DNA from 2 places in the Nocardia sp. X0981 genome. Region 2 is predicted to be linked to the other one. Evidence: predicted binding sites of a transcription regulator. Region 2 holds the regulator's gene; the other holds the start of a gene.
What was found. Region 2 encodes HspR, which represses chaperone genes until heat shock. Its sites were predicted from a motif close to ANNTGAGTNNNNNNNACTCANNT; they were not measured.
Positions count from the first base shown of each region.

Region 1 (14,787 bases), 210 kb from region 2:
GTTTCCGCGGCGGTCCATTCGCCGACACCCCGGAGGGTGCGCAACCGGCGAGTGGCCTCGGCCGGCGGTAATACGGTGGTACGTTCGAGCGAGTCGGCGACTTCTGCTGCCCGGACGATGGCCTGCCAACGCTGGGGTCCCACGTTGGCGCGGTGGTAGCTCCACGACGGAATGCTGCCCCATGTTTCCGGAGCCGGCGGTACCCGCATACCGTTCGGCGCCGGTCCGGGCGGTGTATCGCCGAACCGGTGTACCAGGCAGCGCCACGCCGCGTGCGCGGAGACGATGGTGACCTTCTGTTCCAGGATCGCGGGTACCAGCGCCTCGAAGACCCGGCCGGTGCGCAGCATCCGCAGTCCGGGGTGGCGCTGGTGCGCGGCGGCGACCACGGGATGGATGGGGATGAAATCGTCCACCTTCTCGTCCAGGCACAGCATGTGATCGAGCTGGTCCGAGAACTCCTGAGCGCCCGCACCCCAGGCATCGGCGGTTACGGTGCCCGGACCGGATTGGACGAGGCGGTAGGTGACCGGTCCGGTCGGCATGCGCGACACCCGCCAGTGCGCGCCGTCGGATGTGATCCGGTGGCACGGATCGCCGGGACCGCGTCGCAGCGGCGCCAGCGTATGCGCGAGGTCGATCGAGTCGGCGGTCAGCGTCCGGGTGACGTGGTTCCACTTCGCCGGAGTTCCCGCTGATCGAATAGGCACTTCGCTATTGTGCGCCACCCGGCTCTCCGTGCGCCTCGGCGGTAACAGTACGTCGTCGGGGGACGATGAAGTCGGAGCTGAGCAAATATATGGCTGCTGCCATGACTGGAGGTTCATATGATTACCGAGGCGCTCAATTGGCTACTCGATCTGTGGGGTTCGGTTTTCGCCGGTAGCTCCGGATACGAGATTCCACCGGGAACCCTCCCGTTCGGGAGCTGACGCCTCGGTACGGCGGCCGGCTTCGGAAATCGGCGGCTCCCCGATACCGCTTACCTCGCAGCGCCCACCGAATCACCATTCGCCCAAGAGAATTTGTGCGAGATGGCGTGTACGACGGCCGACGAGCTGCGCGGTCTGTGTGCGGCAGGAGAATCCATCGGCCAGTACGACGGCGTCTTCCGGGGCGTCACGGAGAGCCGCGAGTATTCCGTGTCCGGCCACGGCGACCGATATCTCGTAATGTCCTTTCTGCATTCCGAAATTACCGGCCAGACCACAACAGCCTGCGACTTCGGTCACATTTATACCCATCTGGGCAAATATCCGGCGATCCGATTCGAAGCCCAGGACCGAATAATGGTGACAATGCGGTTGGACCACGACCGATCGTCCGGGGTGACGCGGCGGGTGCCAGTCCGTATGCGCGGTGAGGAACTCGGCGAGGGTGCGCACCGCGGCCGCGACCGGGCGGGAGCGCGGATCGTCGGGCAGCAGTTCCGGTAGATCGGTACGCAATGCCGCGGTACACGAGGGTTCGAGGCCGATGACCGGTCGCCCCGCACGGACATGGGTATGGAGTTCGTCGAGCGTGGCGCGCAGCCGGGCGCGGGCACCGTCCAATTGTCCGGTGGTGATCCAGGTGAGACCGCAGCACACCTGCCGCCCGGGCACTTCGACCCGGTAACCGAGCGAGTTGAGTAGCCGGATGGCTGCCAGCGCGATCTGCGGATCGAACGCATCGGTGAAAGTATCCACCCAGAGCAGTACGGTGGGAGCGTCCGGATCCGTTACCGGCTGGTCGATGTACCGCCGGAGCCTGCGGAAAGAGCGTTCGGCCAGTTCGGGCATACTCCGGCGCGAGTCGACACCGGCCGCCCACATCCCCAGCCGGCGCAGCGGCCCGATTCCGGCGAGCGTGTTGACCAGCCGCGGCACCCGTGTGGCACCGGCCAGCCACAGCGGGAGACGGCCCAGCGAGTAGTGGTCCCGGGGCCGCGGACGCCCGCGGTAGCGGCGGTAGAGCGTTTCGGATTTGTAGGTCGCCATATCGACACCTGCCGGGCAGTCCGTGCTACAGGCGCGACAGGAAAGGCACAGGTCCAGCGATTCGGCGACTTCGGGAGCGGCCCAGTCGAGCTCACCGCGCACCACCTCCTGCAGGACCCGGGCCCGGCCACGGGTGGTGTCCTTCTCATCCGTGGTCGCCGAATAGGACGGGCACATGAAACCACCGGTGGCCCGCGTATCCGCCCGGCATTTTCCCACTCCTACACACCGGTGCACCGCGGTGGCCAGATCCCCGGCATCACCGGCCAGCGCGAAACCGCCGGCCCGCGGTATCGGGCCCAGACCACGCAGCCGCAGATCGGCGTCGAGGGGACGGGGGTCCACCAGTACGCCCGGATTGAGGACGCCCGCCGGGTCGAACAGCGCCTTGTAACCCGCGAAAACATCCAGGACCGCGGGCGAGTACATGATCTTCAGCAGCTCCGACCGGGCCCTGCCGTCGCCGTGCTCCCCGCTCAGCGAACCGCCGTACCCGACCACCAGCTGCGCCGCGTCGGTCAGGAAGGCGCGGAACCGATCGGTGGCGTCGGCGATGGGCAGATCCAGTCGCACATGCATACAGCCGTCGCCGATATGTCCGTAGAGCAATCCGTCGACCTTGTGCTCGCGCATCAGCTCGTCGAAATCACGCAGGTAGGAGCCGAGCCGGGCAGGTGGCACCGCGGCATCCTCCCAGCCGGGCCAGGCCGGAGCGCCGTCGCGGGTACGCCCCGCCAGACCGGCTCCGTCCGCACGGATGCGCCAGAGCGCGGCCGCGGCGCCGGGATCGGTGATGACCCGTGTGTCGATGGCGTGCACGGTACGGCACAGCCGGTCGGCGGCGGTACGAGCCGCCGCCGCGTCCTCCGCCGCCAGTTCGACGAACAGCCAGCCGTCGCCCCGAGGCAGATCGGGTACCCGGCGGCCGTGCGCGCGCACCATCTCCACCAGCCGCGCGTCGATCCCCTCCACCGCGACCGGCGTCACCGAGACGACCGCGGCTATATCGTCGGCCGCGGTCGCCAGGTCCGGGTAGCCGAGGACGACGAGGATGGTGGCGGCGGGGATCTCCACCAGCTCCACCTCGGCTTCGAGCAGCACCCCGCAGGTGCCTTCGGTCCCGACGAACGCACCGGCCACCGAGGTACCGCGCTCGGGGAGCAGGTATTCGAGGCCGTAGCCGGAAGCCTGCCGGTCGAACCGGCCCAGGTCGGTCCGCAGTACGGCCAGCGCGCCGGTGGTGAACTCGGGCAGACCGGGAATCGCGTCCAACGAGTTCGCGAGCCGGCGAGGAGTTCCGGTGCCGTCCAGTATCCGCAATTCACGCACCCGATCGGAGGTGCGTCCCCAGGCGATGGCATGCGGACCACAGGCATTGTTGCCGATCATGCCGCCCAGCGTGCAGCGATTCTGGGTGGACGGGTCGGGCCCGAACCGCAAACCGTGTGCCCGCGCGCGGTGTTGCAGTTGCGACAGCACCACGCCGGGCTGCACCCGCGCGGTCCGGCGGTCCGGATCGATATCGACGATTCCGGTCATGTACCTGCTGAAATCGAGCACGATACCCGGGCCCACCGCATTACCCGCCACCGAAGTACCGCCACCACGCGGGGTCAGCGCCACGCCTTCGGCGCGCGCGACCTCCAGCGCGGCCGCCACGTCTCCCTCCGTACGAGGGAAGACCACTACCTCGGGCAGCACACGGTAGTTCGACGCGTCCGACGAGTACTCCACCCGGCGGCGCCGCGACGTGTCGACCGCATCCGCACCGATCCGGGCGCGCAATTGTCGTGCCAGAGCATCCCGTCGCCTGTCCCGGTCGGTCACACATCAAGACTAGGCTCCGTGACCGCTTCTTTCCGGGCACTGCGCTACGCCGCCGAGGACACGACGGCTCCTCGCGGGCGAGTTCGGCCGGGCCCTCCACCGCGCGTGCTATCCCCCGCCTTGTCACCTCGGTGGGGTATGACTGCGGACATGGCCCGATGGCACCATCCGGGCCGCCGTCGAAGAACTGGGCCTGACCTGCGCGATCGGCATCGGCGACAACAAGTTGACCGCCAAACTGGCCACCGGTTTCGCCAAATCGGCCGGTAAAGGCGCCGATACCTCCGACGACCGTCCGGGGGCGCCGGAAGGTATGTTCCGGCTCACCGCCGCCAACTGGGCGGAGATCATGGCGCACCGGCCGACGAACGCGCTGTGGGGGATCGGCAACCGGATCGCGGCCCGGCTCGCCGAGCTGGGCATCCATACGGTCGGCGATCTGATGGCGGCCGACCGGGCACGACTGGCGGCGGAGTTCGGGCCGGCCAACGGTCCCTACCTCTGGGTGCTGGGTCGCGGCGCGGGCGATACGGAGGTGGTGACCACACCCCCGCCCGTGGTGGGGCACAGCAGATCGCGGACGTTCCCGCGCGATCTGTTCGACCACGCCGAGATCCGCGCCGAAGTGGTCCGGCTGGCCGGGGAGGTCACCGAGGAGATCGCCGCGACGGGACGGACCGCTGTCCGTGTCGCGGTCACGGTTCGCACCGCCACCTTCTACACCCGCAGTAAACAGAGCAAGTTACCGAACCCCACCGCGGATGTCGCGGCCATCACCGATACCGCGCTCCGGGTGCTGGAGCGTTTTCCGCTGGACCGGCCGGTCCGTCTGCTCGGTGTCCGCCTCGAACTCGCTCCCCTCGAGAACCCGGCACTTGACCTCGAGGATAGTTGAGCTTTTAGTGTCGGTGCGCTGGAGTTCAATCCGGCTCCGGAGCGGAAGGACATGTCGGATGAGCATGGAATCAGTGGCCTGGGACCAGATGTATCGGCGCATGCACGCGCCCGAGGAACAACGGCCCTTCAGTTTCGCCACGGCGCGGCGCATCGTGGATTTCGCCCGTCCGCACCGACGACGGCTGACCACGTTCCTGGTGCTCAGCGTGGTTGCCGCGGTACTCGCCGTCGCGACCCCGCTACTGGCCGGGCGCGTGGTCGACGAGATCGTCGGTGGCTCCACCCCGCGCACGGTGATCCTGCTGGCACTGGCCATCGCCTGCCTCGCCGTATTCGATGCCGGACTGGGCCTGGTGATCCGCTGGCTGTCGGCCCGTATCGGCGAAGGCCTGATCCTCGATCTGCGGACCGCGGTATTCGACCATGTACAGCGGATGCCGATCGCCTTCTTCACCCGGACCCGCACCGGTGCCCTGGTCAGCCGGTTGAACAATGATGTCATCGGGGCCCAGCGGGCCTTCAGCGATACGCTCTCCGGCGTGGTCGCCAATCTGGTGACGGTGGCGCTCACCCTGGCGGTGATGCTCCGGTTGTCCTGGCAGATCACTCTGCTCGCCCTGTTGCTACTGCCGGTTTTCGTGATCCCGGCCCGGCGAATGGGCAATCGACTGGCCGATATCCAGCGCGAAGCGGCCGGATTGAACGCCGCCATGAGCACTCAGATGACCGAGCGCTTCTCCGCGCCGGGCGCCACCCTGGTGAAACTCTTCGGGCGGCCGCACGAGGAATCCGCCGAGTTCGCGCTGCGCGCGCGGCGCGTCCGCGATATCGGCGTACGCACCGCCATGCTGCAAACCGTTTTCGTCACCGCGCTGACCCTGGTCTCGGCGCTGGCCGTGGCCCTGGTGTACGGCTTGGGCGGCTGGTACGCGCTGCGTGGCCAGCTGGACGCGGGCGCGGTCGTCGCGCTGTCCCTGCTGCTCACTCGCCTGTACTCACCGCTCACCGCGCTCGCCAGCGCCCGAATGGAGATCATGTCGGCGCTGGTCAGTTTCGAGCGCGTTTTCGAGGTGCTCGATCTGCGGCCGCTGATCGAAGACGCCCCGGACGCCCGGCCGGTACCCGCCGGTCCCGTCGCGGTGGAACTCGACGAGGTGCGCTTCGGATACCCGTCCGCGGACAAGGTCTCGCTGGCTTCGCTGGAGGAGGTGGCCACCCTCGACACCCGCGGCGGCGAGGAGGTACTGCACGGGGTCTCGCTGCGGGCCGAACCCGGACAGCTGATCGCCCTGGTGGGCTCCTCCGGTGCGGGTAAATCGACGATCGCCCAGCTGGTTTCCCGGCTCTACGACGTCGACGCGGGCACTGTGCGGCTCAACGGCACCGATGTGCGGGAGCTGACCACCGGATCCATCCAGGAGACGGTCGGCCTGGTCACCCAGGACGGCCACCTGTTCCACGACACCATCCGGGCCAATCTGCTGCTCGCCGATCCGGCGGCGACCGAGGAGCAGCTGTGGGACGCGCTGGGCCGGGCGCGGCTGGCCGAACTGGTCGGCTCCCTGCCCGACGGCCTGGACACCGTGGTCGGCGAACGCGGCTACCGGCTCTCCGGTGGCGAACGCCAGCGGCTGACCATCGCCCGGCTCCTGCTCAAACAGCCACGAGTGGTGGTACTCGACGAAGCCACCGCCTCCTTGGATTCGACCTCCGAGGCAGCGGTTCAGGCAGCGCTGACCGAGGCGCTACAGGGACGCACCGCCCTGGTGATCGCGCACCGTCTCTCCACCATTCGCGCCGCCGACCAGATCCTGGTGGTGGAGGCCGGGCGGATCGTGGAACGCGGCTCGCACACCGAACTGCTCGCCGCGGATGGCCGCTACGCGCAGCTGTACCGGACCCAGTTCGCGGACGATACGGCACCGGCCGCGGCCTGACCGCACCGCGGTCGGTCACTCCACGGTGACCGACCGCGAATGCAGGCCTGTCGCCCCGTCCGGCACCGGACGGGCCCGCTGCGCGGTCTGCACCCGGCCCGTCCCGTCCGTGGCACGCACCCGCAGGGTGTGCCGGCCGGGTGGCGCATTCCAGCGCCAAGTCCACTGACGCCAGGTGTCCAGCGAGTACTCCGGCGCCAATTCGGCCCGCTCCCACGGTCCGTCGTCGACCTGGACCTCGACGGCGGCGATACCGCGGTGCTGAGCCCAGGCCACGCCCGCGACGACAGTCGGCCCCGGCGGGACAGTGGCGGAGGAAGCGGGTACATCGATGCGGGCGGTGGTTTTGATCGGCCCACGCTCGGACCAGCCCCGCTGTGTCCAATACGCCTGAGCGAGATCGAATCTGGTCAGTTCGAGATCGACCACCCATTTGGTGGCACTGACATAGCCGTAGAGGCCGGGCACCACCAGACGCGCGGGATAACCGTGCTCGATCGGGAGCGGAGCACCGTTCATCCCCACCGCCAGCAGCGCGTCGCGACCATCGGTCATCGCCGCCACCGGCGTACCCGCGGTGAATCCATCGGCGCTGGTGGACAGCACCATATCCGCGTCGGGACGGATACCGGCCTCGGCGAGCAGCTCGGCGAGTGGATACCCGATCCAGCGCGCGTTCCCGACCAGATCACCACCGACCTCGTTGGAGACGCAGGTGAGGGTGATCGTCTTCTCCACCGCGGGCCGCCGGAGCAGATCCGCCATACCGAATTCGATATCCCGCTCCACCATGCCGTGGATGCGCAGCCGCCAGTCCGTACTGGCGACCGCGGGGACCCGCAGGGCGGTGTCGATCCGGTAGAAGGCATCGTTCGGGGTTTCGAAGACGGTCAGGCCGGGCACCGGCGGATCGGTACCGGGCGGTGGTGGCGCGGCGGCGGCCACCGGGCGTGGAACCACGAAACGTCCCTGGTCGGCGGTGACGGCCCGCATCCGCTCGCCGAGCCGTCGTCCGGCCGCCGCGCTTCCGGCCGCGAACGCCGCGACACCGGCGGCGAGCAGCAGGAAACGGCGCCTGGACGGCTCGGTGCCCTGGTCACCGGCGGATACCGGTGCCGGTTCGCGGTGCGATATCCGGGCGGTCAGCGTTCGCAGCGTCACCACACCGGCCGCCACGGCGAGCAAGGTCGGTACCGCGGATACCGCGGTCGCGTACGGCCGGTGCAGAACCGCGAAGCAGACGAGCACGCCCAACGCCACGAGCAGGGCGCTGCCGTAGGGCCGCCGCCGCTCCAGCAGGCCGATCACACCGCCCAGCACCGCCGTCACCACCCCCATGCACAGGAAGAGCACCAGCTTGTCGGCGGTTCCGAACCGTTCGATGGCGAACTCGCGTAATGCCTGCGGTGTGTGGTCGACGACCACGGCGCCGAGCGCCGGGAAGGGCGCGGCATCCGGGTCGATCAGGCCGGCGAACAGTTCTCCCACCCCGAGAACCACAGCGGCGGCCGCCAGGCCGGACAGGACGGCCGCGGCGATACCGCGCGCGGTCGCACGAGCCGGCGGCCGTTCCACGGCCCCGGCCGGGTTCGTCGTCTCCCGCATCAGCGCCCTCGTTCCTCCGCCGGGCCGTGCCCCGGAGGGATCCGGGATCGGTTGTACGGCCCTGTTCGGATGGTGTCACCCCGGACCGGGAAGGGGAAGAACGCGGTGGCAGCGCGCCTCGACGCGCCGGACACCGCCCGGTACCCGGAGCGGCGTACCGAAGGCGGAACGGGCCGCGGCGGTTCCCGAAGAGAACCGCCGCGGCCCGTGGGGCCGGAGGATCAGGCGCTGGCCGCCAAAGGCCGCCCGTCCAGAGCCGGCTCGCGGACCGGTTCGATGGCGTAGGCCAGGATCTCGGCGACATCGCCCACGGGACGCACTTCGAGATCGGCCAGTACATCGGCCGGGACATCGTCCAGATCCGGCTCGTTACGCGCGGGGATGAACACCGTCTTCAGCCCGGCACGCTGAGCGGCGAGCAGTTTCTGCTTCACCCCACCGATCGGCAGCACCCTGCCGTTCAGCGTCACCTCACCGGTCATCCCGATATCCGAGCGCACCGGACGGCCCAGCGCCAGCGAGACCAGCGCGGTGACCATGGTGACCCCGGCCGACGGACCGTCCTTGGGTACCGCGCCCGCAGGGACGTGCACGTGCAGGTTGCGGTCCAGGACCGAGGACTCGATACCGATCTCGCCCAGATGCGACCGCACATAGGTGAGCGCGATCTGCGCCGATTCCTTCATCACCTCGCCCAGCTGGCCGGTCAAGGTCAGCGCGCGTTCACCCTCGGCGGTGTTGGCCTCTATATAGAGAACGTCCCCACCGAGTCCGGTGACCGCCAAGCCGGTCGCCACGCCCGGCACAGCGGTGCGTTCCGCCGAATCCGGTGTGAACCGCGGGCGCCCGAGGTAGTCCTTCAGATCGGCGATATCGATGGTCAGCGGTTGCGCCCCGCCATCGGTGGCCACGGCCTCCGTGCCCACCGCACCGGGCGCGGGATCGCCGCCCGGTTCCTGGGCGGGGCTCCCGGCTTCGGACAAGCGGGTCGCCGCTTTGCGCAGCGCCTTGGCGATCAGCCGTTCCATCTGACGGACACCCGCCTCCCGGGTGTAGTTCGCCGCGATCTCACGCAGCGCCGGCTCGGTGACCCGCACCTCCTCGGCGGTCAGAGCATTGCGTTCCAGCTGGCGGGGCAGCAGGAAGTCGCGGGCGATGGCCACCTTGTCGTCCTCGGTGTACCCGTCCACCGTGATCACTTCCATCCGGTCCAGCAGCGGGCCGGGAATGGTTTCCATGACATTGGCGGTGGCCAGGAACAGGACATCGGAGAGATCGAGGTCCATATCCAGGTAGTGGTCGCGGAAGGTGTGGTTCTGCGCCGGGTCCAGCACTTCCAGCAGTGCGGCCGCGGGGTCGCCGCGGTAATCCGAGCCGATCTTGTCGACTTCGTCGAGCAGGACCACCGGGTTCATGGAACCGGCTTCCTTGATCGCCCGGACGATCCGGCCGGGCATCGCGCCGACATAGGTCCGCCGGTGACCGCGGATTTCCGCCTCGTCCCGGACCCCACCCAGCGCGACCCGCACGAACTTGCGGCCCAGAGCGCGGGCGACGGATTCGCCGAGCGAGGTCTTCCCGACCCCGGGCGGGCCGGCGAGCACCAGCACCGCGCCGGAACCGCGCCCACCCACGACCTCCAGGCCACGTTGCGCGCGCCGCGCCCGGACCGCCAGGTACTCCACCATCCGGTCCTTGACTTCGTCCAGGCCGTGGTGGTCGGCGTCGAGTACGGCCCGGGCCGCCGCCACATCGGTGGAATCCTCGGTCTTCACCCGCCACGGCAGTTCCAGCACGGTGTCCAGCCAGGTCCGAATCCAGCCCGATTCGGGGCTCTGATCGCTGGACCGCTCCAATCGGCCCACTTCGCGCAGCGCGGCTTCGCGCACGCTGTCGGGAAGATCGGCCTGTTCGACGCGGGTGCGGTAGTCCTCGGCACCGTCCGGCTCGTCCTCGCCGAGTTCCTTGCGAATGGCGTTGAGCTGCTGGCGCAGCAGGAATTCCCGCTGGCTCTTCTCCATGTTCTCGCGGACCTCGTCACCGATTTTCTCGGTGACCTCGGCTTCGGCGATATGGGCCCGGGTCCATTCGACGAGGCGGTTCAGGCGCTCGGTGACGTCGGGGGTTTCGAGCAGTTCACGTTTCTGCTCGTTGGTGAGGTAGGCGGCATAGCCGGCGGTATCGGCGATGGCCGACGGGTCGGTGAGCTGGTTGAACGCGTCGACCATCTGCCACGCCTCGCGCCGCTGCAGCACCGAGACGACCAGCTTCTTGTATTCGGCGGCCAGTTCCCGGGTGCGGCCGTCCGGGGCGGGCGTTTCGACCGGTTCGGCCTCCACCCACAGCGCGGCACCCGGCCCGGTGACACCGTGCCCGATCTTCGCGCGCCGTTCCGCCTTGAGTACGGCGGCGGGCGTTCCGCCGCGCATCCGGCCGATCTGTTCGATGGTGGCGACCACACCGTAGGCGGCGTAACCCTCGGTCAGGCGTGGGGCCAGTAGAACGGTTCCGGTCTTCGCGGCCTGCGCGGCATCGATCGCCGCCTGGGCGGATTCGTCCAGTTCGATCGGCACGACCATTCCCGGCAGCACGATGGGATCGGTCAGGAACAGCACCGGAAGATTCAGTGGTGTAGTCACGAACACAACCTCCAAAACTTGAGCTACACCCACTCAACTTCACCGGGGTGGCCTTTGTTCCACACCGGTGTTCGCCCACGGCGAAGCCGCCATGTCGATTCTCATTTGATGTGTCGTCTTCTCATATTTCTGTCGGTAACTTGTCGCCCTTCTCATCTGTTGTCGCAGGTGAGACCATAGAGAGGTGTCCGCGCGGATCCGCTCCGCATTGAAGGTGGGGCTGAGTTACGCGACCGAGGAGCTCGGCCGGGTGGACACGGACGTGCGTTCCGCGGACGCGGAGTTGCTGGTTCGGGGCCTGCCAGTCCGGCGAGTTCACACTGCGGCGGGCAAGAGGCACTACACCGGCGCCTTTTGGTCGTCGACCACACGGACTCAGCACTACTACGAGAGCCGCTTGGAGCTGGACCGGCTGTGGCTTGCCGACTTCGATCCGTCCGTGGCGTGGATGGCTGCGCAGCCGTTCTGGCTGTGGGGACGTGACGGCACGGTCGTTCGTCGGCATGTGCCTGACCTGCTGTTGAAGCTGGGTTCGGGTTCATTCGTTGTGGTCGATGTCAAACCAGCGACGTTCCAGCTGGAGCCGAGAGCGGCGGAGGTCTTGCGGTGGACCGCGGGTGTGTGCGCCGCCAAGCAGTGGCGTTACGAAGTGTGGGGCGGGGGCGACAAGATCGAATTGGCCAATATCCGGTATCTCGGCCGCGCACGGCGGCAATTTCTTCGCCCGAAGCGCGACATGGACTTGACCGCGCACTGCGATCCTGCCGGTCGGCCGTGGCGTGAGATCCGGGCCGAGCTCGTCCGTGCCCAAGTCAGTATTCCTGACCTGTGTATTTCGGCGATGTTGTGGCAGGGACGCTGGGTTGCTGATCTGGCCCGGCCTCTCGACAGCTCATCGGTGTTGCGCACCGGGGAGGCGTGGTCGTGACATCGACAATGCAGCTCGGGATCGGCGTGACGGTGTGGATCGCCGGGCGTAGCTGGACGGTGCAGTCATTCGACGGTGGGACCGTTGTTCTTATTTCCGCTGACGAGGTCATGCGGGTCCAGATTGGTGAGTTGGCGCGCATCGCCAGGCTGATGGAATCCGATCCGGGGTCGGATCCCGCGAGCGCTGTCCCGGTCGGGATCATGCTGACCAGTCTGAAGCCGAGGAAACTGCGGAAACTGGAGAAGCGGGCGGCGTACCTTCGAGAACTCGGGGCGGTGCCAGCGTCGGAGCGTGCTCCGGCCTGCCAGAAGACGGCCGCGAAGTTAGGAGTGTCTGTACGGACTGTGCAGCGTTGGCTGGCCGCGTATGAGACGGCAGGCATCGCTGGTCTGGTCGATTCGCGGATTCTGGGGAGAACTCGTCGCGGTGTGCATCCGCTGTGGGACGAGGCGTGTCTGGCGGAATTGCGGCAGTACACGAACCGGTCGACTCCGTCCAAGGGCTCCATCATCGATTCCACCGCGATCCGGCTCGAAAACGAACATGGTCCTGGAGCGATCCGGCTACCGTCGCAGGCTACTGCGTACCGGCGAGTGGCAGAACTGTCCAAAGGCAAGTATTCCTTCGGAAGCGCCAAGGCTCGTAGGTCTGTCGCGAACCGGCCCGGCACGCCCTACGGAAGGCTGCGCGCCACACGTCCCGGCGAGTATGTGGTGCTCGATACCAATGACCTGGATGTCTTCGCGATGGAGCCGGTCACGTTGCGGTGGGTTCGGGTCAATTTGACCGTGGCGATGGATCTGTACAGCCGTTGTATTCTCGGCTTGCGGCTGTCGCCGATCTCGACGAAGTCGGTTGACGTCACCAATGTGCTGTTCCAATGTGTATCGCCGCAGACTGCCGCTGAGGGCGGCATCTGGCCTTTCCACGGCGTTCCGGGCACGGTGCTGGTCGGGCATGAAGACATCTCGCCGGTGAAGGTGTGGCATACGGGTGACCTGCTGGCGTGTATGCCGGAGACGGTGGTCTATGACAGGGGGCCCCAGTACATGGCTGCGCATGTCCTGGGCGCCTGCCAACGCTTCGGTATCAACGTCCAGCCGGCAATCCCATACAAGCCCACCGACAAAGCAGCCTTGGAGAGATTCTTCCTGACCCTGCGACAAGGCCTGCTCCAGCACCTACCGGCCTACAAGGGCCCTGATATCGCTTCCCGCGGCGCGGATGTGGAGGGCGAAGCCTTCTATTACGTGAGCGAGTTGGAACAGATCATCCGCGAATGGGTGGGATCGGTGTATCACCGCTCGCGGCACTCCGGGTTGTGTGTCCCGGAGTGCGCAGGCGTGAAGTTGTCGCCAAGTGAGGCTTTCGAGATCGGCGTCGCCGCGGCGGGCGGGGTGACGCTACCGACGAGCCCCGACCTGGCCTACGAATTCCTCGACGTGCAGTGGCGCCACATCACTCACGAGGGTGTGTCGATCGACAATCGTCTCTATGATGGTCCCGGTATTGGTGACTACCGCGACACCCTCTCCCCATACAAGGGAAATTACGCGGGGAAGTGGCCGATATTCGTCGATGTCCACGACATACGGCAGGTGTACTTCCGAGATCCCGATCCGGGGCTTTCACAGTCGGCGAAACCACTCTGGCATACGCTGACATGGGAGCACGCGGCGGCTTTACACCAGCCGTTCAGTAAGGACGCCGCTGAATACGTCAAGCGAGTATCGCTGCGCGAAAACCGGTTTGTCGAGCCTCGCCAAGCCGTGAGGGAGCTACTCGAACAGTGGAGCCGCGGCCAAGTCGAAACCCGCCGAGACCGCAGCTTGGCTCGCCGTCTCAGCGCCCAGCGAGCCACCTACGTCACTGCACCGGAAGATACTGGTGGGTCCCAGGAGCGGCGGGAACGCGCCTCTGCTCCGGGTGTGGCCGACCTGCTCGCCGAACGCGACGCGCGCGCCGCGCAGGTCGAAGCGGCCGACGACCTGGACGTATTCGCCCAGTACTACATCGAGCATCCCGACAGTGACGGCTTGGAGGTACTCGACTGATGAGTAATCCGTGGGCCGCCTGGCTGGCCGAGCATGACACGCGCCGATTCCCGCTATCCCGCAAACAGGGCTGGGATGCCTTCGCGAACACGCCGCCGCGTCCGCGGTTCGACACCTTGACCCGTGAACAGATGTCGCAGCTGAGCGAGGAAGAAGTCGCCGATTACAACCTGGCTCGCTACGTATGGCATGCCAATCCACCGGTGGTCAAGACCCAGCAGCTCAGCGCCGCGTTCGCGCTAATCGATCAGGTGATGTGTGAGAACCACCGCGACAGCGACCGAGTCAAGGGCGCGGTGGTCATCGATGCCAAACCACGATTGGGCAAAACGACCATCGCCGCGCGGTACGCCAAGCAGTTCCATCTCGAACAGATCCGCCGCTACGGACCGGTGACAGCAGAGGGAAACCAGCGCCTACCGGTGGCGTTTCTCTCGCTGGCGGCGGGGATGACACTCAAGGACCTCAACATCAAGATGCTGCAGTTCTACGGCCATCCAGCCGCGCGGGCCAAAACGAAGTCAACGCTGGGATCATTGGCTGTCGACTGCGTCCTCAGCTGCGATACCAGGCTCATCGTGATCGACGACCTGCACTTCATCAACTTCCGGCATCGCAACGGCGTCGATGTGTCGAACCACCTGAAATGGCTGGCCAACGAGATGCCGGTCACGTTCATCTATACGGGGGTCAGGCTGGCGCACAAACACTATTTCGACGAAGGTCTGCTGGGTGAGGAAGCCGAATACGCCCAAACCGCGGCGCGAACCACACCGTGTCCTGTCGTTCCCTTCGCCATCGACACCGCGGCCGGCCTACGCGCCTGGACCGACCTGCTACACGCCTTCGAGGCACACACGATCCTCGCCGATGCCCATCGCGACATGCTCGCAGACCACGCACGCGAGCTATTCCGAC
Region 1 covers NZ_OZ372435.1:1,259,621-1,274,407, forward strand. Annotated here, with positions in the region: gene ACYR7D_RS05510 (DNA-3-methyladenine glycosylase family protein) at 1-704, opposite strand, end outside; gene ACYR7D_RS05515 (FAD-binding and (Fe-S)-binding domain-containing protein) at 1,005-3,806, opposite strand; gene ACYR7D_RS05520 (DinB/UmuC family translesion DNA polymerase) at 4,033-4,701, shown strand; gene ACYR7D_RS05525 (ABC transporter ATP-binding protein) at 4,760-6,640, shown strand; gene ACYR7D_RS05530 (molybdopterin-dependent oxidoreductase) at 6,656-8,245, opposite strand; gene lon (endopeptidase La) at 8,467-10,824, opposite strand; gene ACYR7D_RS05540 (TnsA-like heteromeric transposase endonuclease subunit) at 11,069-11,812, shown strand; gene ACYR7D_RS05545 (helix-turn-helix domain-containing protein) at 11,809-13,869, shown strand; gene ACYR7D_RS05550 (TniB family NTP-binding protein) at 13,869-14,787, shown strand, end outside.
Region 1: a site for HspR is predicted at 10,901-10,923, ahead of lon (endopeptidase La). Genes of this name have one in related genera too.

Region 2 (14,787 bases):
ACGCCGAGCGCTGTGCCGGGCAGGCACCAGAGGGGCCTCAGGTGCCGCGAGAGAACGGACGCCTCGGCCATATCGGCGCGCTCGGACCAGCGGGTCACGGAGCCACCCGGCGATCTGCGGTGCTGCCCGGCCGGACGCCGGGGAACATCGAGATCATCGCTGGGCGAGGTCATGAGTCCATATTGCCAGGAGGGCCGGAATTCCCGCCGCTCAATTGTTACCGAGTCGACGCGGAACCGTTCGGCTTCCGCCCGATTCCGTCCGGACGTGCCGGGTTGCTCCCGCGCAGCGGGCCGACCGTCCCCGACCGCATTGTTAACCCGGGTTGACATGCCACGGCCCACCGGGCACGATCCGAGCCGCTCCGTGCGACAGCCGCCGCCCGTATCGGCAAAACGGGGTACCACAATATATTTCGGACCGAGCGGACCGAGCCGCGAGCCGCCGCGGCTCGCGCACTACGATCATGCCGTGACAAACCCAGCGTCAACGGCCGATACCGACCCCGCCCGGCTCCCACCGGCAACCCCCGGGGCAGGCGCGACCGCGGCGCCGGGAAACGAGCCACCCGCGGTGGGCGACGACGAATCCGCGGCCGGTCCCACCGAATGGGGTGAACACCCATACGGGGTCGGTCCGTGGGCCGATGAACACAACGAGCTCCCGCCGGAAGACGACCGGCTCGACCCGGTTCTGCTGGCGGAAGGGGATCGCCGCAATGTGGTCGACGCCTATCGCTACTGGACCCGGGAGGCGATCGTCGCCGATATCGACCGCCGCCGCCATCCTTTCCACGTCGCCATCGAGAATTTCGGGCACGACGCGAATATCGGCACCGTCGTGCGCACGGCCAACGCCTTCGCCGCCGGTGCGGTCCATATCGTCGGCCGCCGCCGCTGGAATCGCCGCGGCGCCATGGTGACCGACCGCTATCAGCACATCACCCACCACCCCGATATCGAAACGCTGCTGGAATTCGCGCGCGCCGAAGATCTCAGCGTGGTGGCGGTCGACAATGTGCCGGGCTCGGTACCACTGGAAACAGTACGTCTACCGCGCCGCTGCCTGCTGCTCTTCGGCCAGGAGGGCCCGGGCGTCACCGAAAGCGCCCGGGAAGCGGCCGTACTCACGGTGTCCATCGCCCAATTCGGCTCCACCCGCAGTATCAACGCGGGCGTGGCGGCGGGTATCGCCATGCACACCTGGATCCGTCAGCACGCGGATCTGACCACCGCGTGGTGAGCATCCGCGCCGTATACGTCGCCCGGCCGGTCAGGTCGTGGAAGCCGCGCCGAGGACGATGACGAGAACGACGAAGTAGACGACGATCGCCAATACCGCCAGGATCAGCAGGACCGAGCCGATGATACCGAGTACATAACCCACCATCACATTGCTGCGACCACCGATACTGCCGCCCGAGGCGTCGATCTCGTGGAGCGTCCGGCGGCCCATCACCCACGCGAACGGCGCGCAGAACTGGCAGAACATCATCCCGACGATGCCGAGGACGAGCACCAGGGTGGCCCGAGGATGCTCCGGTGGTGGACCGTAGCCCGGGTGTCCGTACGCGGGTGGCGGGTAACTCATGGTGGGATCGTAGCGGCCGGAACCGAAGCGGAGAAACGAGAATTCGGGCCGGCTCAACGCCGGGTATGCGCCTCGGGGTCGGCGAGCAGGAACTGCGCGGCACCGTAAGTCGCCAGGATGACGCCCTCCAGCACCCGGCGCGACCGCTCTCCGCGCGCGAACAAGCGGCGTACCACGATGAGACCGTCCGAAACGGTGAACAGCAGGGCACCCAGCCCGAGGCGACTACGCGGATCGGCATCCGGAACGTTCAGTCCGGCAATCGTTTTCGCCCCCGGCGCGAGCGCCGGATCGGAGGCCAGTACGGCGGCGGTACCCAGGGTCGCGCCGTAGGCGCTCAGCGGCGCGGCGAGCGCCGGCGCCCGGCTCCGCAACAGCGCGCCCGCTCCCACCCAGGCCAGCACCCTCGGCGCCGCGACGACGGGGCGGGGACGCGCACCCCGGCGCCACCACAGCGCCGCGTACCCCATCTGCATCACCGCGAAAGACGAGGCACCCGCGACCAGCCGACGGTCGTCGTCGGGATCGATGAGCAGGACGTCACCGACGGTGGCCGCGCCCAGCGAACCCAGCAGCAGGGCCCGGTCGGCCGGGGCCGGATCGGCCCGGCCGGTGGCGATATCGGCGGCCAGCAACGGCATCATCAACGGTTTGGCCGCCCACTGCAGCCGCTCGCGGCCGGTGAGTGCTCCCAGCACGGTCACCGCCGTGGCGGCCAGATATCCGGCGCGCAGCGGACGCATCGTCAGAAACTCGGTTCCTCGGGCGCGGGCGGCAACGTGACCACCTGCCCGGCGTAACTGAGTCCGGCCCCGAAACCGAGCAGCAGCGCCAACTGACCGCCCTTCGCCTTGTCGGTGGCCAGCATTTCCTCCATCGCCAGCGGGATCGACGCCGCGGAGGTGTTGCCGGTGTTCTCGATATCGTTGGCCATCGGGACCTCGTCGGCCAGGCCCAGGTTCTTCTTCATCAGTTCGTTGATCCGCGCATTGGCCTGATGCGGGATGAAGACCTCGATGTCCTCCTTGGACACCCCCGCCACGTCCAGCGCGGTGGACAGCGCCCGGGGCAGGGTGACCGCCGCCCAGCGGAACACCCGCGGGCCCTCCATACGCAGGGACATCCGCCCCACCGGCTCCACCTCCGGATCGGTGCCCTGCAGTTCCTGCGCACGCCGCATGTAGTCGACGAAGTCGATGTCCTGCCGGATCGCCTCGGCGTTCTCGCCGTCACTACCCCAGACGGTCGGCGAGATACCGTTGTCCTCACTGGGTCCGACCACCACCGCGCCGGCCCCGTCGCCGAAGATGAACGCGGTACCGCGGTCGGTGGGGTCGATCCCGATGGTCATGGTCTCGGCCCCGATGAGCAGTACGTATTCGGCGGAGCCGGCGCGGATCATATCCGCGGCGACGCCGAGCCCGTAACCGAAACCACCACACCCGGAGGTCAGGTCGAAGGCGGGGATACCGTTCATACCGAGATCGCTGGCGACGATCGGGGCGCCGTGCGGGGTCAGCATGGGCCAGCTGGAAGTGGCCAGGATCAGGGCACCGATCCGAGCGGGGTCCACACCGCTGTTGCGCAGCGCACGCCGGCCCGCGGCCACCGAGATCGACCGCAGCGACTCGTCCCCGCTGATCCAGCGTCGATTGCGGATACCGCTGCGCTCGTAGATCCATTCATCGGTGGAATCCAGGACCTGACACACCTCGTCGTTGCTGACCACGCGACGCGGCCGGTAGGCACCGATGCCGAGCATTGCGACGTTCTCGTGCCCTTTCCTGCCGGCAATGCTCACCACGGTATTCACGACCCTTCGTTCACAGTACTGACCGATCCCAGGCTAACGGAGCAGCGTGGCAGGGAGAACAGCCCATCACGCTCAGCCCAGCGCCAGATCCTTCAAATTGAGTATGGAGCGGTACTCCAGCCCCTCGCTCGCGATCACGCGGTCCGCGCCGGTCTCCCGGTCCACCACGGTGGCCACCCCGACCACCGCCGCGCCCGCCTCCCGCAGGGCGCGTACCGCGGTCAGCGGGGAATTGCCGGTCGTGGTGGTGTCCTCGACGACCAGTACTCGTCTGCCCGCCACTTCGGGCCCCTCGATCTGACGCTGCATACCGTGCGTTTTCGCGGCCTTGCGCACCACGAACGCATCGATCGGGCGGCCCGGGGCGTGCATCACCGCCAAGGCGACGGGATCGGCACCCATGGTCAACCCGCCTACCGCGTCGAAATCCCAATCGGCGACCAGCTCCCGCAGCAGCGTGCCGATCAGCGGGCCGGCCCGATGGTGCAGGGTGGCGCGGCGCAGATCGACGTAGTAGTCGGCCTCCTTGCCCGAGGACAGTGTCACCTTGCCGTGCACGACGGCTAGGTCACGCACCAGCCCGGCCAGCACGTCCCGGTCGGTCGTTGCCTGCTCGATCATCGATGTCCTTCCGCCTGCGTGGGCGAGTTCGCGGCAGTATTGTCCCGGCGCACTCGGCGGCGCCCTGCGAGCAGAATACGGGGGCACGCCACGAGGAGTTGTCGCAGGTAGGGCGGAGTCGATCCCGAACTACTGCGGCACCGGCCCCTGGTAGGGCCGGAACCCCGGATGGAAGGGCCCACCGGGCGGACGCGGGGAATTCTCGTCGTCCGCGGTGTCACGACGCGGCGGGCCACCCGGCCGCTCCGGCGCACCGGGACGGCTCCCCGACCGGGTGTCGGGGACCACGGCCAGGCTCGGACGGCGCGGCGGGATACCGTCGCCGGGCCCGGCTACCCGATCGTCCGGTTCGCCGCGGTCTTTTGGATCACCCTGCCGATAGCGGACATGGGGGCCCGGCCGGTCGTACGGTTCATCCGGATCTTCGTCGTAATCGTCGTAGTCGGGGTCGGCGTCGTCCTCGTCGTAATCCGCCGGGCGGCCCCGGGGCCGCGACCGGACCGGACCCTCGTGCTCCTCGGGCCGGGGCTCGGTGACCGGCGGCAGGACGTGCAGCAGACCCGACAGCCGCAGCACGGCGTCGATACCGGTCTCCCAGTCCTTGGCGGCGGTACCGACGGGGAGCATGCCCAGGGTCCAATTACCCTCGCTCCACAGCATCTGCACCGTATCGGCCAGCGATTCGATGAAAGCGACCATCCGCTGATCCACCGCGTGGCGTGCGATTTCGGGGTTGGTCGCGAAAACGACGCGGTCACCGATCGCGCCGAGGAGTTCCAGATCGGCGTCCTTCGGCGGATTCATGGTCTTGAGCCGCATATCGACGTCGATATCCGAGCCGATCTGGCGGCGCACCGCCACCAGGGTCGCGGAATCCTCGAGATCCAGCAGGACGAACTTCTCGCCCTTGCGGATACCGGTCACCACATCGACCGCGGTCAGGTACCCGAGCTTGGCCAGCGCGCCGCGCCGCCAAGTCGAAGCGAGCGCCGGCTCCACCGACACGTAGGTGTATCCCTGGGCCTTGGCCCACACCTGGCGCGCATGACCGGTCCGCTGTCGCTGGCGCCGGTCGAAGTACAGCAGCACGATGGCACCCGCGAGGGTGATCGCCGCCAGCCCGAACCACATTGCCGTCATCGTCGCCTAGCCTATCGACCCGCCCGGCGTAATGCCGGGCACCCACACTGCGCGCCGCACTTTTCTCATCGCCCGCCCCCTTCGAGGGCGGTACTGATAATGACATCGGCCTGGATGGAGCCGTCCGGGCTCTTCTGTCCCTGCACGATAACCAGATCCCCGGCGGGCAGATCGTCCACCGTGGTCCCGGCCAGCGAGATCACCTGCGTATCCGGGGTGGTGTGCACGGTCACCTCGCTTCCCCCGAGCGTACTCAATACCAGCGTCCCACCGGAGTTCGAGCTGATGGTGCCCATGGCGGTGCCGTCCGCCTCCGCGTCACCGGAGTCGGGCATATCGGGGAGGCCGGGCAGGCTGGGCAGCGCCGGGCCCGATTCCTCCGGATCCGCCGGGATTTCCCGGCCGAAGGTCCGGCTGGTGGTGGTATCGCTCGCCGAGGGCTCGGAACCGCCTCCGGAGAACAACCCCACCGCGACCCCCGCCAGGCCGATCAGGACGATCGCGGCCACGGCGACCCCCACCCACATACCGGTCGGCCGTGGCGGCCGCGGCGGTTCGGGCGGTGGGCCCCCCGGTGGCGGACCGCCCGGCGGGCCGTACTGCCCGTAACCGCCCCATCGGCTGTCGTAGGCCGGCATCTCGCGGGTGGGGTAGGGCCCGGGACCCCAGCCACCGTAGGGATCGTTACCCGGATAAGCCGTCGTCTGCTCCGGGTACCCCGCCGGACCGTAGCCGCCGGTCAGCTTCTCGGTCGGCGATTCGCCCGGCTGACCCAGGTGCTGCGTCGGATCGTCGTCCGGCCGCCTCGCCCAGGGATCGTTCGGGTTGGTCATGCCACCCAGACTAGGCCGAAGAGGTCCCGGGTGAGGTGACCTCACCCGGGACCGTCGCGCAGCTCGGCGGTAAAGACGAGGTCAGCACCGCGATGGTGGGACACGGACAGCGCCCGCGACCGAGTCGGCCGGGCCGGTCAGTCCGGCAGTCCCCGGCCGCCCGCGGCGACGGGGGTCGCGCCGACTTCCCGGCGGCCCACGGTCAGCCGGTCACCGTCCGGAGTGACACCCACCTCGACTGTGTCCCCATCGGTGACCCGCCCGGCCAGCAGCTCCTTGGCGAGCCTGTCCCCGATCGACTGCTGGATGAGGCGGCGCAGCGGCCGGGCGCCGTACACCGGGTCGTAGCCGCGTACCGCCAGCCAGAACCGGGCCGAATCGCTCACCTCGAGGGTGAGGCGCCGTTGCGCGAGCCGCCGCTGCAGCTGGTCGAGCTGGATATCCACCACGTGCGCGAGCTGGTCCTCGTCGAGGGCGTCGAACATGACCACATCGTCGAGCCGGTTCAGGAACTCCGGTTTGAACGCCGCGCGCACCGCGTTCATCACGAACTCCGGATCACCGCCGGCGCCCAGGTTCGAGGTGAGGATGAGGATGGTGTTGCGGAAGTCCACCGTCCGGCCCTGGCCGTCGGTGAGCCGGCCTTCGTCGAGCACCGCGAGCAGGATGTCGAAGACGTCGGGATGCGCCTTTTCGATCTCGTCGAAGAGCACGACCGTATAGGGCCGGCGGCGCACGGCCTCGGTGAGCTGTCCGCCCTGGTCGTAGCCGATATATCCGGGCGGGGCGCCGACCAGGCGGGCCACCGCGTGCTTCTCGCTGTATTCGCTCATATCGATACGGACCATCGCCCGCTCGTCGTCGAACAGGAAATCCGCCAGCGCCTTGGCGAGCTCGGTCTTACCCACACCGGTGGGGCCGACGAACAGGAACGACCCGGTGGGCCGGTTCGGGTCGGCGACACCGGCCCGGGCGCGGCGTACCGCATCCGATACCGCCTGCACCGCGGCGTGTTGTCCGACCACCCGGCGGCCCAGTTCCGATTCCATCCGCAGCAGTTTCTCGGTCTCCCCTTCGAGCAGCCGGCCCACCGGGATACCCGTCCACGCCGAGACCACCTCGGCGATATCGTCGGGCCCGACCTCTTCCTTGAGCATGACCTCGCCGTCGGACGCCGCGCCGGACGCCTTCTCGGCCTCCGCGAGCTGCTTCTCCAGAGCCGGGATCCGCCCGTAGCGCAGTTCGGCGGCCTTGCCCAGATCGCCGTCGCGTTCGGCGCGTTCGGACTCTCCGCGCAGCGCCTCGAGTTGCTCCTTGAGCACCCGGACCTGGTCGATGGCGGTTTTCTCGTTCTGCCAGCGGGTGGTGAGCTGATTGAGCTTCTCCCGGCCGTCGGCGAGTTCGGCGCGCAGTTTCTCCAGCCGCTGTTTGGACGCTTCGTCGGTCTCCTTGGTGAGTGCGACCTCCTCGATCTCGAGCCGGCGCACCGCGCGTTCGACCTCGTCGATCTCCACCGGCCGCGAGTCGATCTCCATCCGCAGTCGCGAGGCGGATTCGTCGACCAGGTCGATGGCCTTGTCCGGTAGGAAACGGGAGGTGATGTAGCGGTCGGACAGCGCGGCCGCCGCGACCAGCGCGGAGTCGGTGATCCGCACGCCGTGGTGTACCTCGTAGCGCTCCTTGATCCCGCGCAGGATGCCCACCGTATCCTCCACCGAGGGCTCACCGACCAGGACCTGCTGGAAGCGGCGCTCCAGGGCCGCGTCCTTCTCGATGTGCTGCCGGTACTCCTCCAGTGTGGTCGCGCCGACGAGCCGCAGTTCGCCGCGTGCCAGCATCGGTTTGATCATGTTTCCGGCATCCATCGCCGATTCGCCGGTCGCGCCGGCGCCCACGATGGTGTGCAGTTCGTCGATGAAGGTGATGATCTGCCCGGCACTGGATTTGATCTCCTCGAGCACGGCCTTGAGCCGCTCCTCGAATTCGCCGCGGTACTTCGCCCCGGCGACCATGGCGCCCAGATCGAGCGAGATGACGGATTTACCGCGCAGCGATTCCGGGACGTCGCCCGCGACGATGCGCTGTGCCAGACCTTCCACGATCGCGGTCTTGCCGACGCCGGGCTCGCCGATGAGTACCGGATTGTTCTTGGTGCGCCGCGACAGCACCTGCACCACCCGGCGGATCTCGGTATCGCGGCCGATCACCGGGTCCAGTTCGCCGGCGCGCGCCGCGTCGGTGAGATCGGTGGAGTACTTCTCCAGCGCCTGATAGCTGCCCTCGGGGTCCGGGCTGCTGACCCTGGCGTTACCGCGCACGGCGGTGAACGCCTCCCGTAGGGCGGCGGCGGTGGCGCCGTACTTCTCCAGCAGCATGGTCACATCGCTGTCCCCGGCCGCCAGACCGGCCATCACATGCTCGGTGGATACGTATTCGTCGCCGAGTTCGGTGGCCAGATGCTGGGCCGCGGTGATCGCGGCGAGCGCTTCGCGACCGAGTTGCGGGGCGGTGGTGGCGCCGGTGGCCCGCGGAAGCCGGTCCACGAGATCCTGCGCCTCGCGCCGGACAGTAGCCGGATCGGTGCCCACCGCCTTCAGAAGCGGCCCGGCGATACCGTCGGTCTGATCCAGCAGCGCCACCAGCAGATGGGCCGGGCGGATCTCGGGATTACCGGCGGCCGAGGCGGATTGCAACGCGGCGGTCAGCGCGGCCTGGGTCTTGGTGGTGGGGTTGAACGAGTCCACGAAGCACCTTCCTGCTAGTCGATATATCCTCCGGCAGCCGCACCGATCGATGACTCGTGCCGTTCTGACCGGTTCAACGTTTCAAAGGTTGAGTCTGTTCCGCTCAAGTTTGAGAATTTTGCCGAACCTCGGCTCCGTCCCGATTGCCACAAAAGCGCTGGGCCGCAGGGCGCAGCGAGGCGGCGATACCCCCTGACAAGATCAGTTAAACCCTCTCGCACGTATCTCACACACACCATCCTCACAATTTTCGGGGATACTGGTCCAGGGCAGGACGGCCGGTAACGGTTACGTCCCTTCAGGGCAGATTTCAGGGAAAGGAAGCTCCACGCCGTGGATGCGCGTTCGGCAGCGCTGGTCCGCGCCAATTTCCAGTCGGTGCTCGACGCACCGAGTGGACCCGAGCGGTTGATCAGCGCCTTCTATGGTCATCTGTTCGCGGAGAACCCACGGCTGCGGGAACTGTTCCCGCCGGCCATGGATATGCAGGCCAAACGGCTGGTCACCGCGATCCAGTACATGCTCGATCACCTCGAGGACTGGGACCGTGCCCAGAAGTTCCTCGAACAGCTGGCGCGGGATCACCGTAAATACGGTGTGGAAGCCGCACACTACGATCAGGCCGGGCCCGCCCTCTATGCCGCCTTCCAGACCTACAACGGCCCGTACTGGACCCGGGAACTCGCCGAAGGATGGCGTGATGTGTGCCTGCTCATTTCCGCGGCCATGGCGATAGGCGCCAACTCCGACGATTCGCCGCCCTACTGGGAGGCCACCGTGGTCGGGCACCGGCACGTCCTCGACGACCTCGCCATCGTCCGGTTGCAATCCGACGACCCCATTCCCTACCTGGCCGGCCAGTACGTGCCCGTATCGGTCCCGCAGCGACCACGTATGTGGCGCTATCTCTCGCCCGCCATCCCGTCGAACCCTTACGGGGAGATCGAATTCCACGTACGCAAGGTGCGCGGCGGCTGGGTGAGTCCCTCGATCGTCAACGAGACGAAGGTCGGCGACCGCTGGCTCATCGGCGGCCCCCTGGGCGGCCTGCAGGTGGACCAGGACAGCGGCCGCGATGTGCTCATGATCGGCTCCGGCACCGGGGTGGCGCCGTTACGCGCTCAACTCATCGAAATGGGCCGGCGCGGAATCAACCCGCGGGTGCACTTCTTCATCGGCGGTGTCTACCCCTGCGACCTGTACGACGTGGAGAACATGTGGCAGCTCTCGCAGAGCAATCCCTGGCTCACCGTCGTGCCGGTCTGCGAGCACAAGACCAACCCGTGGTGGTACCCGCACCCCACCGAGGACGCCCCCTACGGCATGCACCGGCGTCTCGTCGGTAACCTCGGCGCCGTCGTCGCCAGCTTCGGCGCATGGGAGGATCGGCAGATCCAGATCGCCGGCTCGGCGAAGATGATCGCCGATACCCGGCGCGCGCTGCTGGCGGTCGGTACCCCGGAGGGAATCATCAGCACCGATCCGGTGTGATCGGACGTCCGCACCGTATCGGGCACCGGGCGGCAACCGCCCGGCCCGGCCTGTCAGTGGGAGAGCTATGACCAACGACCCGCGCGTACCCCCCGGCCGTTCACCCCAGCAGTCGCACTGGCTGGCGAATGTCGTCGAACATCACCGGCTACGCCACGATCTGGCGGTGATCCGGCTCATCGGCGAATACGTACCGTTCACGGCGGGGCAGTCCCTCGAGGTCGAGGTTCCGCAGTTCCCCGGTATCCGCCGCCGGTTCTCACCGGCCCTACCGCCCTCGCTGGACGGGAAACTCGAATTCCATGTGCGCACGGTGGCGGGCGGCTGGTGCAGCGGCGGAATCGTCGCCGACACCAGAATCGGTGATCAATGGAAACTCGCCGAGCCCTTGGGCACGTTCACCGTCGACCCCGAAGGGGAGGAGGTGGTGATGATCGCCGGCGGTACCGGCCTCGCCCCGTTGCGCAGCCAGATACTCGAACTGGCCCGGCGGGAGAACCCCCCGACCACCTATCTCTTCTTCGGCGGTTTCTCGCCGCGTGATCTCTACGCCGCCGATATGCTCGTCCTGCTGGCCGCCGACCTGCCGTGGCTCACGGTGGTACCGGTCGTGGAGCGGCTCGAGGATCCGTCCTGGCCCGATCAATGGCACGAAAGCCACCGGGTGGACATAGGTTTCGACGAGGACGATCTGATCCAGGGCACGCTCGCCGAGGTGGTCGGCTCCTATGGATCGTTCGACCGGCACCAGGTGCTGGTCTGCGGTTCCCCCGCGATGACCCGCTCGACGGTGGAACGGCTGCTCGATGCGGGCACTCCGGCCGAACGAATCCAGTTCGAGGGCGCCTGAGCCTCCGGGACACCTGCGATGCCGGGCCGGCACAGCTCGACACCGCGGGTATGGTTATCGGCCGGGAACCCGTCACGGATTCCGCCGCGGCCGGCCGGCGGAGGATCGGCATGTGGCGCCGGCAGGTCTTCGGCCGCCGGAGCGAAGGACCGCCGGGCAGTGATCGCCGCCCTCTTCCGGAGGCCGGCACATCATGTTGTTCCAGGATGTGATCGAAGGCCAACGGGCATAGACCTCATGGGTGTCCACTATTACGTCGGCTCGGGCTACTACGCGCATATGTTCGCCGTCCAGATGGTCCAGATGCGGTACGAAGACCGCCTCCGCGCGTTCGAGCGCGATCTGCCCGAGCAGACGATCTATCCGGCTGTGTGTGGCGGCAGATAGTACGAGGGTTCCGCACAGGAAGTAACCGAGTCGTTCGGCCAGGCAGCGCATACGGCGTTCGTCCCAGTGTTGCCGGGCTCCTGACAAGTCGGTGCGCAAATAGGCGATGGCAGGTGCTTTTTCCATGACCTTCCCCATAAAGAAGGACCAACTAGTCCTGATCGAGCACGAAACTTGCCCAATGATAGGACTATTGAGTCCACTTGGCGTTCTCTTCGGGCATGGAGAAGATGAGATATGAGCAAGACCTCTGACGTGATCCGTGTGCGGCGAAGCCAACTCCGGCTGTCACAGGACCGGCTCGCCGAGCTCGTGGGCGTCACTCCACGCCAGATCGGTCGCTACGAGTCCGGCGGGCAGTCTCCCAGCCTCGCGGTCAGCGTCCGGCTGGCCGCCGCGTTACAGGTTTCCTTGGCCGAACTGGCCGGCGCGGAGGCAGCCGGTACCGACTTGTCGGGCGAGTGGTGGACGGCATGGCAGACAGGGCACAGCGACGACGACGTGAGCACTCATCCGATGGCCATAGCGCAGGACAAGGAACTGCTCCAACTAGCGGATGGAGACCGCGCCCATCCGGTCGCCGACGGGTTGTACGCGTGGCGCGGAGAACTACGACTATGGGACGGCGACGTCCTGCTGGGGTGGTACCGGACCTCGGGTGGGAATATTCGCCACATAGGGACGCTCTACTTCGCCCTTCACCCTGATGGTTCGCACATGATCGGCTCCTGGACCGGTCTGCGGCCGACCGGTCCGCTGGCCCGGGGCTGGAGTGCTCTGGCACGCGATGAGCACTCGGCGACCCGGTTGGTGAGGTCGCTGATCGACACGAACGGGCGATTACCGGCCTGGCCCGACGGGTCCACCGCCCAGTCGTGTCGAACATGACCGCGACAGCGGAGGGCGGCAAGGCGAAGACCTCCCACCCGGACCGGCTGCGCGGCCTCGTCCGGTGGGGATCCACCGGCCCGACGCCGGATCGCGGCGGCGGATGCCCCGATGGGCCGGCCCGCGGCAGGCCGTGACTCGGGGCCCTAGCGACGCCGGTTACGTGGCTGCCAGACCACCAGCGCGGTATTGCGCTGGGGTGGAATGAGTTCCGGCCGGTAATCCGGACGGGCCCGTTCCCGCTCGAGTTCCGCGGTCAGTTCCACCACCCGCTGCTGGAGTTCGGTGACCTGGTTGGTGAGTTCGATGATCCGTTTGATGCCGGCCAGGTTGACGCCCTCGTCCTGGGACAGCCGCTGCACCTCGCGCAGCAGCTCGACATCCCGTACCGAATAGCGCCGGCCGCCGCCCGAAGTACGCTGCGGCGTAACCAGGCCCAGCCGGTCGTAGGTGCGCAATGTCTGCGCGTGCATACCGGCCAGCTGGGCGGCTACCGAGATCACGAAGTACTCGGTACTCGACGCACGGCGCGCCGAACCACCCTCGGGTGTTCGTTTCGGATCAGTGGACATCACGCACCTGCCCATCCAGCTCTCGGATCGAACCCGCTGGCCTTCTCCGCCTCCTGCAGCGCGCGCACCGCCGCGACGGCATCGTCGTCCAGCTTCGGTGGCACGGCGACCTTCACGGTGACCAGCAGATCACCGGCTCCGCCACCACGTTTGGGCACTCCGCGGCCACGCACCCGCAGGATGCGGCCGTCCGCGGTACCCGGCGGCACTTTCACGCCGACCCGGCCCTGCAGAGTGGGCACCGATACGGTCGTGCCGAGCACCAATTCACTGTAACTGACCGGTAGTACCAGGGTCAGGTCGTCGCCGGTCCGGCCGAAGACCTTGTCCTGGCTCACGTGCACCGTCACGAACAGGTCGCCCGAGGGGGCTCCCCGCAGCCCGGCCTCCCCTTGACCGGCCAGCCGGATACGCTGCCCGTCGGCGATTCCGGGCGGGATCCGCACATTGATGGTGCGAGTGCGGTTCTGGATACCGCTACCGCGGCAGTCCACGCACGGATCGTCGATGATCGACCCGGTGCCCCGGCAGTCGTCGCACGGTTCGCTGAAACCGAACGCGCCCTGATTCCGGCTCACCGCTCCACTGCCGTTGCAGACCGGGCACACCCGCGGGCTGGTACCCGGTTTGGCGCCGCTGCCGTGGCAGGTGGTGCACGGCGACGGGCTCGTCAGGTGCAGGGGCACGGTGACGCCCTTGGCCGCCTCACGGAACCCGAGGGTGGTCTCCGCCTCCACATCCGACCCCCGGCGGGGCCGGCTGGTGGTGCGGCCACCGCCACGGTTGAACAGGCCGCCGAGCAGATCACCCAGACCACCGTCGGCGGTACCGGCCTGGCCGAAGATATCGCCCAGGTCGAAACTCTGCGAGAACCCACCACCGGCGCCGGGTGTGAAACCGCCGGGCCGACCGTACCCGCCGCCTGCGAACAGGCGGCGGGTCTCGTCGTATTCGGCCCGTTTGGCCGGGTCCGAGAGCACCGTATGGGCCTCGCTGACCGCCTTGAACCGTTCTTCGGCCTTGGGGTCACCCGGGTTGGCGTCCGGATGGAGATCGCGGGCGAGTTTGCGGTACGCCTTTTTGATCTCCTCCGTGGAGGCGTTGGAGGAGACACCCAGCTCCTTGTAGAAGTCCTTTTCGATCCACTCCCGCTGGCTCACCGGGCATCTCCTCCTTTCGATATCGTCATGCGGCGCGCCCGGGTGTTTCCGCGGTCGCCCCGCACCACCGCCTCCCTCGCATACGCGAAAACGCTAATCGTCCGAGCCGGCATCAGCATCCGATGCCTCCGCTCCCGCGGGTTCCGCGGCGGCGGTTTCCGGGTTCGCCGCGGCGTCCGCCGCGAGACCACCCACGCCGTCGGTGACTCCGACCAGCGCATGCCGCAGCACCCGCTCGCCGAAGCGGTACCCCTTACGCATCACCACGCCGATCACCGGGTCGTGCCCGGAACCTTCGTGCTGAACCGCCTCGTGCAGATTCGGATCGAAGGCTTCGCCCTCGGCCCCGAACTCTTCGAGACCCTGTTTCCGTAGGGCCCCGATCAGCTTGTCGGCTACCGAGCGCAACGGCCCGGATTCCAGATCGCCGTGCGCCTTGGCGCGGTCCAGATCGTCGAGCACACCCAGGAGCTCGGTGACCACCGACGCCTTGGCGGTGTCGATCGCGGCCTTGCGGTCGCGTTCGACGCGACGCCGGTAGTTGGTGTACTCGGCCGTCAGGCGCTGCAGATCGGCGGTACGTTCGGCGAGTTCGTCCACCGGTTCGGCCTGGACTCCGGCCGGCGCCGCATCGGCACCGTCCCCGTCCTGACCCGCCTGTGGCGCCTGCGGGGCGATGGGTTCGCCCGCACCGGGCT
Region 2 covers NZ_OZ372435.1:1,052,318-1,067,104, forward strand. Annotated here, with positions in the region: gene ACYR7D_RS04575 (glycoside hydrolase family 76 protein) at 1-71, opposite strand, end outside; gene ACYR7D_RS04580 (TrmH family RNA methyltransferase) at 574-1,242, shown strand; gene ACYR7D_RS04585 (DUF4190 domain-containing protein) at 1,273-1,590, opposite strand; gene ACYR7D_RS04590 (lysoplasmalogenase family protein) at 1,644-2,333, opposite strand; gene ACYR7D_RS04595 (beta-ketoacyl-ACP synthase 3) at 2,336-3,394, opposite strand; gene pyrE (orotate phosphoribosyltransferase) at 3,476-4,024, opposite strand; gene ACYR7D_RS04605 (hypothetical protein) at 4,154-5,155, opposite strand; gene ACYR7D_RS04610 (DUF5666 domain-containing protein) at 5,230-5,997, opposite strand; gene clpB (ATP-dependent chaperone ClpB) at 6,135-8,741, opposite strand; gene ACYR7D_RS04620 (globin domain-containing protein) at 9,075-10,232, shown strand; gene ACYR7D_RS04625 (FAD-binding oxidoreductase) at 10,300-11,082, shown strand; gene ACYR7D_RS04630 (hypothetical protein) at 11,320-11,469, shown strand; gene ACYR7D_RS04635 (helix-turn-helix transcriptional regulator) at 11,707-12,357, shown strand; gene ACYR7D_RS04640 (heat shock protein transcriptional repressor HspR) at 12,504-12,929, opposite strand; gene dnaJ (molecular chaperone DnaJ) at 12,929-14,089, opposite strand; gene grpE (nucleotide exchange factor GrpE) at 14,183-14,787, opposite strand, start outside.